DNA from 3 places in the Streptomyces sp. NPDC055962 genome. Region 1 is predicted to be linked to each of the others. Evidence: riboswitches for the same ligand, from Rfam matches in the RefSeq annotation. Region 1 holds a riboswitch; each other region holds the start of a gene.
What was found. Region 1 has a riboswitch for cyclic di-AMP ahead of ACFC51_RS23665 (transglycosylase family protein). Riboswitches for the same ligand answer to the same signal wherever they lie in the genome.

Region 1 (3,266 bases):
GCGGGCGAGGCGCTCAGGGTTGGTGACGAACAGGTCGTCACCGACGATCTGCACCTTGGAGCCGAGCTTGTCGGTGATGACCTTCCAGCCCGCCCAGTCGTCCTCGTACAGCGGGTCCTCGATGGAGACGAGCGGGTACGCGGAGACGAGCTCCTCGTAGTACTCCGTCATCTCGGCGGCCGAGCGGGACTTGCCCTCGAACTCGTAGACGCCGTCCTTGTAGAACTCGGACGCGGCGACGTCGAGCGCGAGCGCGATGTCACGGCCGGGGACGTAGCCGGCCTCCTTGATGGCCTCGAGGATGAGGTCGAGGGCGGCGCGGTTGGACTCGAGGTTGGGGGCGAAGCCGCCCTCGTCACCGAGACCGGTCGACAGGCCCTTGGTCTTCAGGACCTTCTTCAGCGTGTGGTAGATCTCCGCGCCCCAGCGCAGGGCCTCGGAGAAGGACTCGGCGCCGATCGGCGCGATCATGAACTCCTGGATGTCCACGTTGGAGTCGGCGTGCGAGCCGCCGTTCAGGATGTTCATCATCGGAACGGGCAGCAGGTGCGCGTTCGGGCCGCCGAGGTAGCGGAACAGCGGGAGGTCGGAGGCCTCGGACGCGGCGTGCGCCACGGCCAGCGAGACACCGAGGATGGCGTTGGCGCCGAGGGAGCCCTTGTTCTCGGTCGCGTCCAGGTCGAACATCGCCTGGTCGATGAGGCGCTGCTCGGTGGCGTCGTAGCCGACGAGCTCCGGGCCGATCTGCTCGATCACGGCGAGGACGGCCTTCTCGACGCCCTTGCCCTGGTAGCGGTTGGGGTCACCGTCGCGAAGCTCGATGGCCTCGAACGCGCCGGTGGAGGCTCCGGACGGAACAGCAGCACGTCCCGTGCTGCCGTCGTCGAGGCCAACCTCGACCTCGACCGTGGGGTTGCCCCGGGAGTCGAGGATTTCCCTGGCTACGACGACGTCGATGGACGGCACGAGGCATCTCCTTCTGGGATCTGACACTGGTTGTGCAGGGTCACTGTGGCCTTGCGCCACGAGCCTAACCGGCTCGGCCCGCTCCGTCGGCCGTCCGCCCGTCCCCTGGGACGAAAAAGGACCCAAGGGCCCGCATTACGGGCAAAGCTCCAGAATTCTACTGGCCAGTAACCACAACTGTTGAACGCTCGCCGCTGAGGCGGGCACACGCCGGCACCCTGACGACGGGTGCCGGACACGGCCGCGGCCCGGCGCGCGGGGGGTCTGCGCGCCGGGCCGGGCCACCGGGGCAGGAGGGGGACCCCGGGCCGTTTCCGACTACTTCAGGTGGAGCTGCTGACCCGGGAAGATCATGTCGGCGTCGTCGACGATGTCGTCGTTCAGCTTGAACAGCTTCTGCCAGCCGCCCTTGACCTTCTTCGCGTCGGCGATCGTGCTGAGGGTGTCGCCGGTCTTCACCTTGTACTCGCCGTCACCCTTCTCGACCTTCTTGCCGGTCGGGGTGGTGACGGTCTTCTCGGGGGCCGTGCGCTTCTCGCTGCGCGTGGTGGGCTGCTCGGCCTTGCGCTCCGGCTGGGCCTTCGTCTCGGCCTTGTCGGTGCTCTGGCCGGAGCCGGTGTCGACACCCGGGTCCACACCGTCGTTCGTCAGGCCGCCGGCACCGGCGCAGGACCAGGCACCCGGGCCCTGGAGGGCGAGGAGCTTCTCGGCGGCGGCTATCTGCTGGCCCTTGGTGGCCAGGTCGGCGCGGGCGGCGTACTGCGTGCCACCGGCGGCGGCCCAGCTGGACTGCGAGAACTGCAGACCGCCGTAGTAGCCGTTGCCGGTGTTGATGGACCAGTTGCCACCGGACTCGCACTGGGCGACGGCGTCCCAGGTGTCGACGGAGGCGGCGGAGGCACCGGTCGCGCCCATGAGCGGGACGGCGACGGCCGCACCGGTGACGCCGGCCAGGGTCGCGATACGGACGGCCTTGGACGGGCGACGGTGCTTGCCCTTGCTGGAAAGCAGCATGGTTCTCCTCACCGACGCCTACGAGGTGAGCTGTCGGGTTCGGGCCTGTGAGTTGCCCGGCCGCCCGCTTCCGCGGGCGGCTCCACCCCTAGCCGTTCCCTGCGCCCGTCTTCCGACGGCCGGGTCCGGCGCCTACCTGGTTCCCCCGCTCCTGCCTACGGCGCTTTACGCGTCGGTACCCCTCGGCCGACGGCAGGATTCGGCGTGACGGTCGAGGGTGCCCGCGGTGCGAGCGGCTCCGACCGTAGACACACGCAACCCCCACATTCAAAGATGGACATAACGACCAATCAGCCCGAATCGGTTCGCCTGCGAGAAGCGTTTTCGCAGGTCGGACGCAATATGGACGGACCGGACGGACGGGGCGCGGCAGTTGACGCAAAGAGACCCATGTCTCACTTACACATAAGTGGACATAGGTCTCTTAACTACCCCTGTTTTCGGGGTGTTTTCCCGCTTTCGATCAGTTGGCGGCGGGCGTCTCCGCCGGGGCGCTCTGCGTCTCCGCCGGGGCGTCCTGCGCGTCCGCCCCGAGGCCGAGGTCCAGGTTCTGGCCGGGAAGAATCAGGTCCGGGTCGGAGCCGAGCTCGTCCTTGTTGGCCTCGTAGAGCGCGGTCCACCCACCGGTCAGGTCCTGCGCGTCGGCGATCGCCCAGAGGTTGTCGCCCTCGCGGACGGTGTACGTGCCCTCCGCGCCCTGTCGTGCGCCGGAGTCGCCGCGGGAGGCGTGGCGGCCGGACTCGCGCGCGTCGGTCCCCGACTCCGCGCCGGCCTCGGGAGCCGGCGTGCCGCGGTGCTTCCCGCCCTTGGCCGCGTCACCCTTCGAGGCGCCGGACGTCCCGGACGCCTCGGAGGAGGGGGTCTTGGACGGAGTGGCGGCGTCCGAGGGCTCGCCGGCCTTGTCGCTCTCGTCCGCCGCGTCGTCGGACGCGTTCCCGCTCTCCTGGCCCTTCGCGTCCGCGTCGGCCTTCTCGTCGGCCGCGTCCGCCGGGTCCTCCGTCTCGGAGGAGGGGGTGCCGGACGGCGTCGCGGTGTCCGAGGGCTCGGCGGACGGCTCGCCGCCCGGGTCGACGCCCGGAAGCGTCCCGTCCAGGGCGAGGCCGGAGATCACGGCACAGCTGGGCCACGCCTGCGGGCCCTTGTCGTCCAGCACCTTCTCCGCCACCGCTATCTGCTGGGAGCGGCTCGCCAGGTCGGCGCGGGGCGCGTACGACGTGCCGCCGTAGGCCGACCAGGTGTCCTGCGAGAACTGCAGACCGCCGTAGTAGCCGTTGCCGAGGTCGGCA
Region 2 (3,266 bases), on a different contig from region 1:
TCCTCGCCTGCGAGGTGGAGACGTTCTGCCTCGGCCAGGCGGGCGCCGGCGCGGCGGTCCTGCTCGCAGCCGGCGCGCCCGGACACCGACATGCCCTGCCGGGTGCGCGGGTAGTCATCCAGCAACCCGCTCTGGACGAGCCGGTGCAGGGCCAGCCCTCCGATCTCGACATCCAGGCCCGCGAGCTGCTGCGCGAACGCGAGCTGCTCACGGCCATGCTGGCCCGTCACACGGGGCGTTCCACGCGGGAGATCAGCGACGACATCGAACGGGACACCATCCTCGACGCCCCTGCCGCCCTGGCGTTCGGGCTGGTGGACCACGTCGTGGAGAACCGCACGCCGTCCCAGCCGCCGCGCCCCGCGAGGTGAACAGCCGATGCTCCCACCCCAGTTCCCACCGCTCCCCGCACTGACCCGCGCGGAGGCCGAGTTCGTCGACTGCTATCTGGAAGTGCTCGACCAGCTCGGCCGCATCAATCCCGCCCGGGGCAGCGACACATACGGAGCGCTCCGGGCTGCCCAGGCTCTCGCGTCCAGGGCGACCGCCCTCCGCGACGCCCTCGCGCTGATGCACGACCGGGGTGAGTCGCAGATCCACGCGGACACCCTGGCCAGGGTGCTGCGACTGCTGGACGGCGAACGACGCGCGGGGCGGGTCGCCGTGCCTCCCGCCCCTACGGGCTGAGCGGTCCGGCCGCCCTGCGGACGGGGCGGTCGGCACGCCCGACGGACAGGGCGGCAGGGGCGTCCGCGGACGGGGCGGCAGGGGTGTCCGCGAGCAGGACGGCACGGCCGTCCGGTACGGCGACGGATCGCCCCCGGTGGCGCCGCTTTTCGACACGCCCGACGAGCCGATGAGTTTTCCTCGCTCGTTCGGCGTAGGAGCTCCCCCGCCCGGGGGACAGCCCGACTTGCGCACCGCATGCGGACGCTGAACGGAATGCAACGTTCCGCTGCTGGTACACGGCTGGTCGGCCCCGGCCGCCGGGGCCAGCCGGCCGTCGCGTCCACCCGATCGGATCAGTCGTGACGACTCTCACATATCGACACTTCAGCCAGGAAATCCGGCAGGGCGTGCGTAAAGATCCCTGGGACGACAAGCCCCCGCCACCGCGGCGGGGCGGTCCGGGCGGACGCCGAGTCCTGCCGCTGTCCGGATGCCTGGTCGACAGAAGTGGATCGGCAGGAGTGGAGGACCCGAGCACAACGGGCCGGCCGGAGTTCCGGACGGTCCTCGGGGTGAAGCCGCTTCGCGCGGCCGGGCAACTTCGCCAGCCCGAACCCGACAGGTCATCCTTCACAGGCGGCTGACGAAGGGTTGCGCATGACTGCGCAGGTTCATGTCCCGTCTCTGTTCGCCCGGGTCGGTACGGCCTCGGCTCTGACATTCGCCGTAGGGACCACCATGCTGGCCCCCGGCTTCGTGAACGACGCCGAGGCCGCCGCCCACTCGGCGACGGCACTCAGGATCGCCGCGTCGAAGAAGGGGGCGCCCTACAGATGGGGCGCCACAGGCCCTCACCGGTTCGACTGCTCCGGGCTCACGCTCTACTCGTTCAAGAAGGCGGGGAAGAAACTACCCCGCACGGCTCAGCAGCAGTACAACAAGACCCGCCATATCTCCAGGTCGCAGCGGAAACGCGGCGACCTGGTCTTTTTCCATGCGGGGCGCAGTGTGTACCACGTCGGCATCTACGCCGGCAGCGGGAAGATCTGGCATTCGCCGAAGACCGGGGCGGTGGTCCGGCTGGAGAAGATCTGGTCCGGCAACGTCTGGTACGGGAGGGTCCGCTGACCCTCCCTCATCTCTGGTTCAGCGCAGCAGGGGCCCGGTCACCAGCACGAGCCCCAGCGCGGTGAGCGCCGTGCCACTGCCGCCCTCGATCGCGCGGGCGGTACGCGGCCGGCGCAGCCACCGGCCCAGGCGGTCCACCAGGAGCGCCACGGCCGGGAACCAGACGAGCGCGAGCAGGACGACGACCGAGGCGAGCAGCAGGGTCCTCGGCAGGGGCGGCTGTCCGTCGGGGACGAACTGGGGCAGCAGGCTCAGGAAGAGCACGGGTGCCTTCGGGTTCAGGGCGTTGGTCAGGAAGCCCTGGCGCAGCGAACGCCGGAGCCCCGAGGGCGCCCGGCCGCCCGTCTCCGCACCCCTGTCCGCTCCGCCGGCGGACCGCCGGAGCGCGTACAGGCCGCTGAGACCGAGGTAGAGCACGTACGCGCCGCCGAGCAGCTGGACGGTGCGGAAGAGGACCGGCATCGTCACGAGCACGGCGGCGAGTCCGGCGACGGCCAGGGCCGTGTGCACCACGAGCCCTCCGGCGACTCCCACCGCGGTGGCCAGCCCGGACCGCCGGGATGCGAGCGCGTTGCGTACGACCACCGTGAAGTCGGCGCCGGGCAGCGCCACCATTCCTGCGGCCACGGCCAAGAAGGCGAGCAGTTGTGCGTCCATGGGGACACCCTGACGGCTTGAGCCCTTTAGCGTGTACTTGCAATCTTCATGGTCTGCCAAAAGGAATGCTTCATGTACGACCCGACACGGCTGGCCGCGCTGGTGGCGGTGGCCGAGGCAGGCTCGATCACACGGGCCGCCGCGCGGCTCGGCTACACCGCACCCGCGCTCTCCCAGCAGCTGGCCAAGCTCGAACGGGAAGCGGGGGCCGCCCTCCTCGTCCGGCACCACCGGGGGGCGCGGCTGACGGCTGCCGGTGAGCTGCTGGCGGGGCGGGCCAGGCGTGTGCTGGACGAGATGGACCAGGCGCGGCACGAACTGGCCCGGCTCGCTGGGCTGTCCGGCGGCCGGCTGCGGGTCGGCACCTTCGTGACGGCCGGGATCCATCTGCTGCCCCCGGTGCTCACCGCGTTCCGCCGCGCCCACCCCGACGTGGAGCTGAGCGTCACGGACTACGAGCCGCCCGCCGGTGTGGCCGCGGTGGCGGCGGGCGACGTGGATCTGGCCCTCACCCATGCGTACGAGCCCGCGGCGGCCGGGCCGATGCCGGCGGGGGTGTCCGTCGAGCCGCTGCTCGTCGAGGAACTGGTGCTGGTCACCGCGCCCGGGCAGATGCTGTCCGAGGGCAGCGGACCGCTGCCCGTCGCGGGACTGGCGGGCCGCCCTTTGATCAGCAGTGCGCCGGAGCACCCACCGCGGCGCGGGGTGGAGCGTGCGCTGGCCGAGGCGGGGGCCACCCCTGCCGTGGTGTGCGAGTCTCCCGGCTATGCCCTGGTCTGCGCTCTGGTCAGCGCGGGCCTGGGCGTGGCGGT
Region 3 (3,266 bases), on a different contig from region 1:
GAGATGAACGTCCGTTCCTGGCGGCTCGTGAGAGTGCTGCCCGCCGTGCTGATCTGTGCCGGGGCGGCCTTCGACCTCGCGACGCCGACGGAGGTCACGGCGGTCCCGCTCTTCGCCGCCGCCTCGCTCGTCGCCGCGCCCTTCTTCTCCCTCGGCAGTACCGTCCGCATCGGCATCGTCACGGTCCTGGTCGTGCTCGGCATCCGGCTGTCGGACGGCGTGCTCCTCAGGGTCGTGCCGGTCACCGACCTGCTCACGCTGCTCACCGTCGTCGGCCTGTCCCTCGTCATCAACCGCGTCGTGCACCGCGGCAACGAGCAGCTCGCCTCGGCCCGGGTCATCGCCGAGACCGCGATGCGCGCGGTGCTCCCGGTGCCGGAAGCCCGGATCGGCGGGCTGCACGTCGCGGCACGGTACGAGGCGGCTCAGGCGGACGAGTTCGTCGGGGGCGACCTCTTCGCCGTCGCGGACACTCCGTTCGGGGTGCGTCTGGTGGTCGGGGACGTGCGGGGCAAGGGGCTGGACGCCGTGGCGGCCGTGGCCGTCGTGATCGGGGCGTTCCGGGAGGCCGCCGAACAGGAGCTGTCGCTGGAGGGCGTGGTCCAGAGGCTGGAGCGGGCGCTGGCCCGTGAGGGCTCGCGGCGGGGCGGGCTCGACTCCATGGAGGGGTTCGTCACCGCGGTCCTCGCGGAGATCCCGGCAGGCTCGGACACCCTGCGGGTCGTCAACCGCGGCCATCCGGAGCCGCTGGTGCTGCACGCGGACGGGGCGCTCGACGTCCTGGCCCCGACCGCGCCCGCCCTGCCGCTCGGTATGGGGCTGGACGCGTGGCCCGACCGGTCGGACACGTGGGCGCTGCCGCCCGGCGCGACGTTCCTGGCGTTCACCGACGGCCTCTCCGAGGCGCGTGACGCACAGGGCCACTTCTACGACCCGGCGGCCAGGCTGCGCGGCCGGCTCTTCCCGGGGCCCGAGGAACTGCTGTCCGCGCTCACCGACGACGTGCGGCTGCACACGGGTGGCCGGTCGACGGACGACCTGGCCCTCCTCGCCGTCGGTCGGCCCACGCGAGGCCAGCAGGAGCGGCGTACGACGGTGAAGATCGTGGGGCGGGACAGTGAATGACCGGTCGCGACGTTCGGTAGTCGAAGGACCTCGCTCCGCATAACATATGACACTCCGTCAGAAACTGGTGGCTGGATACACGGTGTTCAAGTCGCCCGTTTCTGCCCGTTTGACCCCTGAAAGTCCAGGCTGGAGCCGTGAGCGATCTGCGAGAACAGCTTGGAATCGGACCCGGGTGTCTATTAACGTTCGATAACGCAGCGCGGTTGTAGCCGCCGTCGCAAGAGACGGCACCGTGCGCAGCGCCGAATTCCGCAAGGGAACCGGGGAACCACCTACATGGGGTGAATCGGGCACCTGTGTCTCGTGAGAGACGGAGGGGCCCGTAGGAGACCTTCCTGCTCCGAACCCGTCAGCTAACCCGGTAGGCGAGAAGGAAGGAAAGGAGTGCGCCTACGTGGCGTCCAATCAGCCTGCCCCCGAGGCCCCGTCATCCTTCAGGACCGGAGGCTTCGGTGATGAGGACAGGACGTGGGAGGAATGGAACCCCACCGAGGAGTCCATCCGCCCCGTACGCGGCCGGCATCGCGTAGCCAAGCAGCGCGGTCTCGCCCGTAGCTCCACCGTCCTCGGCGTCGGCGTCATCGCGGCCGTCGGTGCGGGCGGCATGGCCACCGCGCAGAGCAAGCCGCCGGTCTCCATCTCTCTTCCCGATTCCATCGCGGACAATCTTCCCGACGCCAAGTCCCTTCCCGGCGTGGGTGCCTTCATGTCCGGGGACTCCGACACGGACCACGAGACCGTCGCCGCGTCCTCCCCGCTCACCACGGCCGGTATCACCGCCGCCGAGGCCGAGCAGGGCACCACCGACGCCGGCGAGGCCCTGCGCGCCCGCATCCTCCAGCAGGCCGAGCAGCAGTCGGCCGGAGCCGAGGCCGAGGCCAAGGCAGCCCAGGAGCAGGCGGCGGCCGAAGCGGCCGCGGCCCAGGCCGCCAAGCAGCAGAGCGCCGCCGAGGCCGAGGCCGCGGCGAAGAAGAAGGCCGAGGAGGAAGCGGCGAAGAAGAAGGCCGAGGCCGAGCGCCTCGCCAAGCTCGCCGCCAGCTACGCCGTCCCGACCTCCTCGTACACGATCACCTCGACCTTCGGGCAGTCCGGTTCGATGTGGTCCTCCGGCCACCACACCGGTCTGGACTTCGCGGCTCCCACCGGCACGCCGGTCAAGGCCGTGCACAGCGGCACGGTGAAGTCGGCCGGCTGGTCCGGTTCGTACGGCTACCGCACGGTCCTGGAGCTCGACGACGGCACGGAGGTCTGGTACTGCCACCAGTCCTCGATGGACGTCACGGCAGGGCAGAAGGTCACCACCGGCGAGACCATCGGCCGTGTCGGCGCCACCGGCAACGTGACCGGCCCGCACCTCCACCTGGAGATCCACACCGCGGACGGCACGGGTGTCGACCCGATGAGCTGGCTGCGCGGCAAGGGCCTCACGATCTGATCCCCGGCGCCACCCGGCGCACCGGAACCCCGGCGGCCCTGACGCACGACCCCCCGACGTCAGGGCCGCCGGTCCACTCCGTGGGGGCGCAGGGGTTCACCCGGGCCCTGACGGGTTCCCCGAGAATCGGAATACGTGCCTCCAGCAGCTCGTTGTCCTCGGGTATGACTTCTCTGCGTCCGCTCGGTTCCTCGAGCCTCCAGGTGTTCCCCCTCGCCCTCGGCGGCAACGTCTTCGGCTGGACGGCCGACGAGGACACGACCTTCGCCGTCCTCGACGCGTACGTGGCGGCCGGCGGCAACTTCATCGACACGGCCGACTCCTACTCCGCCTGGGTCCCCGGCAACGAGGGCGGTGAGTCGGAGACCCTCATCGGGAAGTGGCTCAGGGCGCGTTCCCGCCGTGACGACGTCGTGATCGCCACCAAGGTCGGTGCCCACCCGTCGTACAAGGGGCTCTCGCCCACCACGATCAAGGGGGCGGCCGAGGCGTCCCTGCGGAGGCTCGGCACCGACCACATCGACCTGTACTACACGCACTTCGACGACGAGAGCGTCCCCGTCGAGGAGATCGTCACCGCCCTCGACCAGCTCGTGAAGGCCGGCACGGTGCGGGAGATCGCCGCCTCCAACATCAGCCCGGAGCGGCTGAGGGCCTCCCTGGAATTCTCCGAACGCGAGGGCCTGGCCCGCTACGTGGCGCT

Region 2: another riboswitch for cyclic di-AMP. It lies ahead of ACFC51_RS34070 (C40 family peptidase); the one in region 1 lies ahead of ACFC51_RS23665 (transglycosylase family protein).
Region 3: another riboswitch for cyclic di-AMP. It lies ahead of ACFC51_RS24140 (M23 family metallopeptidase); the one in region 1 lies ahead of ACFC51_RS23665 (transglycosylase family protein).

The regions. Positions count from the first base shown of each region.
Region 1 is NZ_JBHJYN010000008.1:266,773-270,038, reverse strand. Features, by position in the region: gene eno (phosphopyruvate hydratase) at 1-966, opposite strand, end outside; gene ACFC51_RS23665 (transglycosylase family protein) at 1,285-1,980, opposite strand; cyclic di-AMP (ydaO/yuaA leader) riboswitch at 1,981-2,153, opposite strand; gene ACFC51_RS23660 (transglycosylase family protein) at 2,444-3,266, opposite strand, start outside.
Region 2 is NZ_JBHJYN010000019.1:106,779-110,044, reverse strand. Features, by position in the region: gene ACFC51_RS34080 (ATP-dependent Clp protease proteolytic subunit) at 1-371, shown strand, start outside; gene ACFC51_RS34075 (hypothetical protein) at 379-687, shown strand; cyclic di-AMP (ydaO/yuaA leader) riboswitch at 1,151-1,323, shown strand; gene ACFC51_RS34070 (C40 family peptidase) at 1,327-1,797, shown strand; gene ACFC51_RS34065 (LysE family translocator) at 1,816-2,454, opposite strand; gene ACFC51_RS34060 (LysR family transcriptional regulator) at 2,527-3,266, shown strand, end outside.
Region 3 is NZ_JBHJYN010000009.1:21,800-25,065, reverse strand. Features, by position in the region: gene ACFC51_RS24145 (PP2C family protein-serine/threonine phosphatase) at 1-1,125, shown strand, start outside; cyclic di-AMP (ydaO/yuaA leader) riboswitch at 1,359-1,511, shown strand; gene ACFC51_RS24140 (M23 family metallopeptidase) at 1,523-2,563, shown strand; gene ACFC51_RS24135 (aldo/keto reductase) at 2,728-3,266, shown strand, end outside.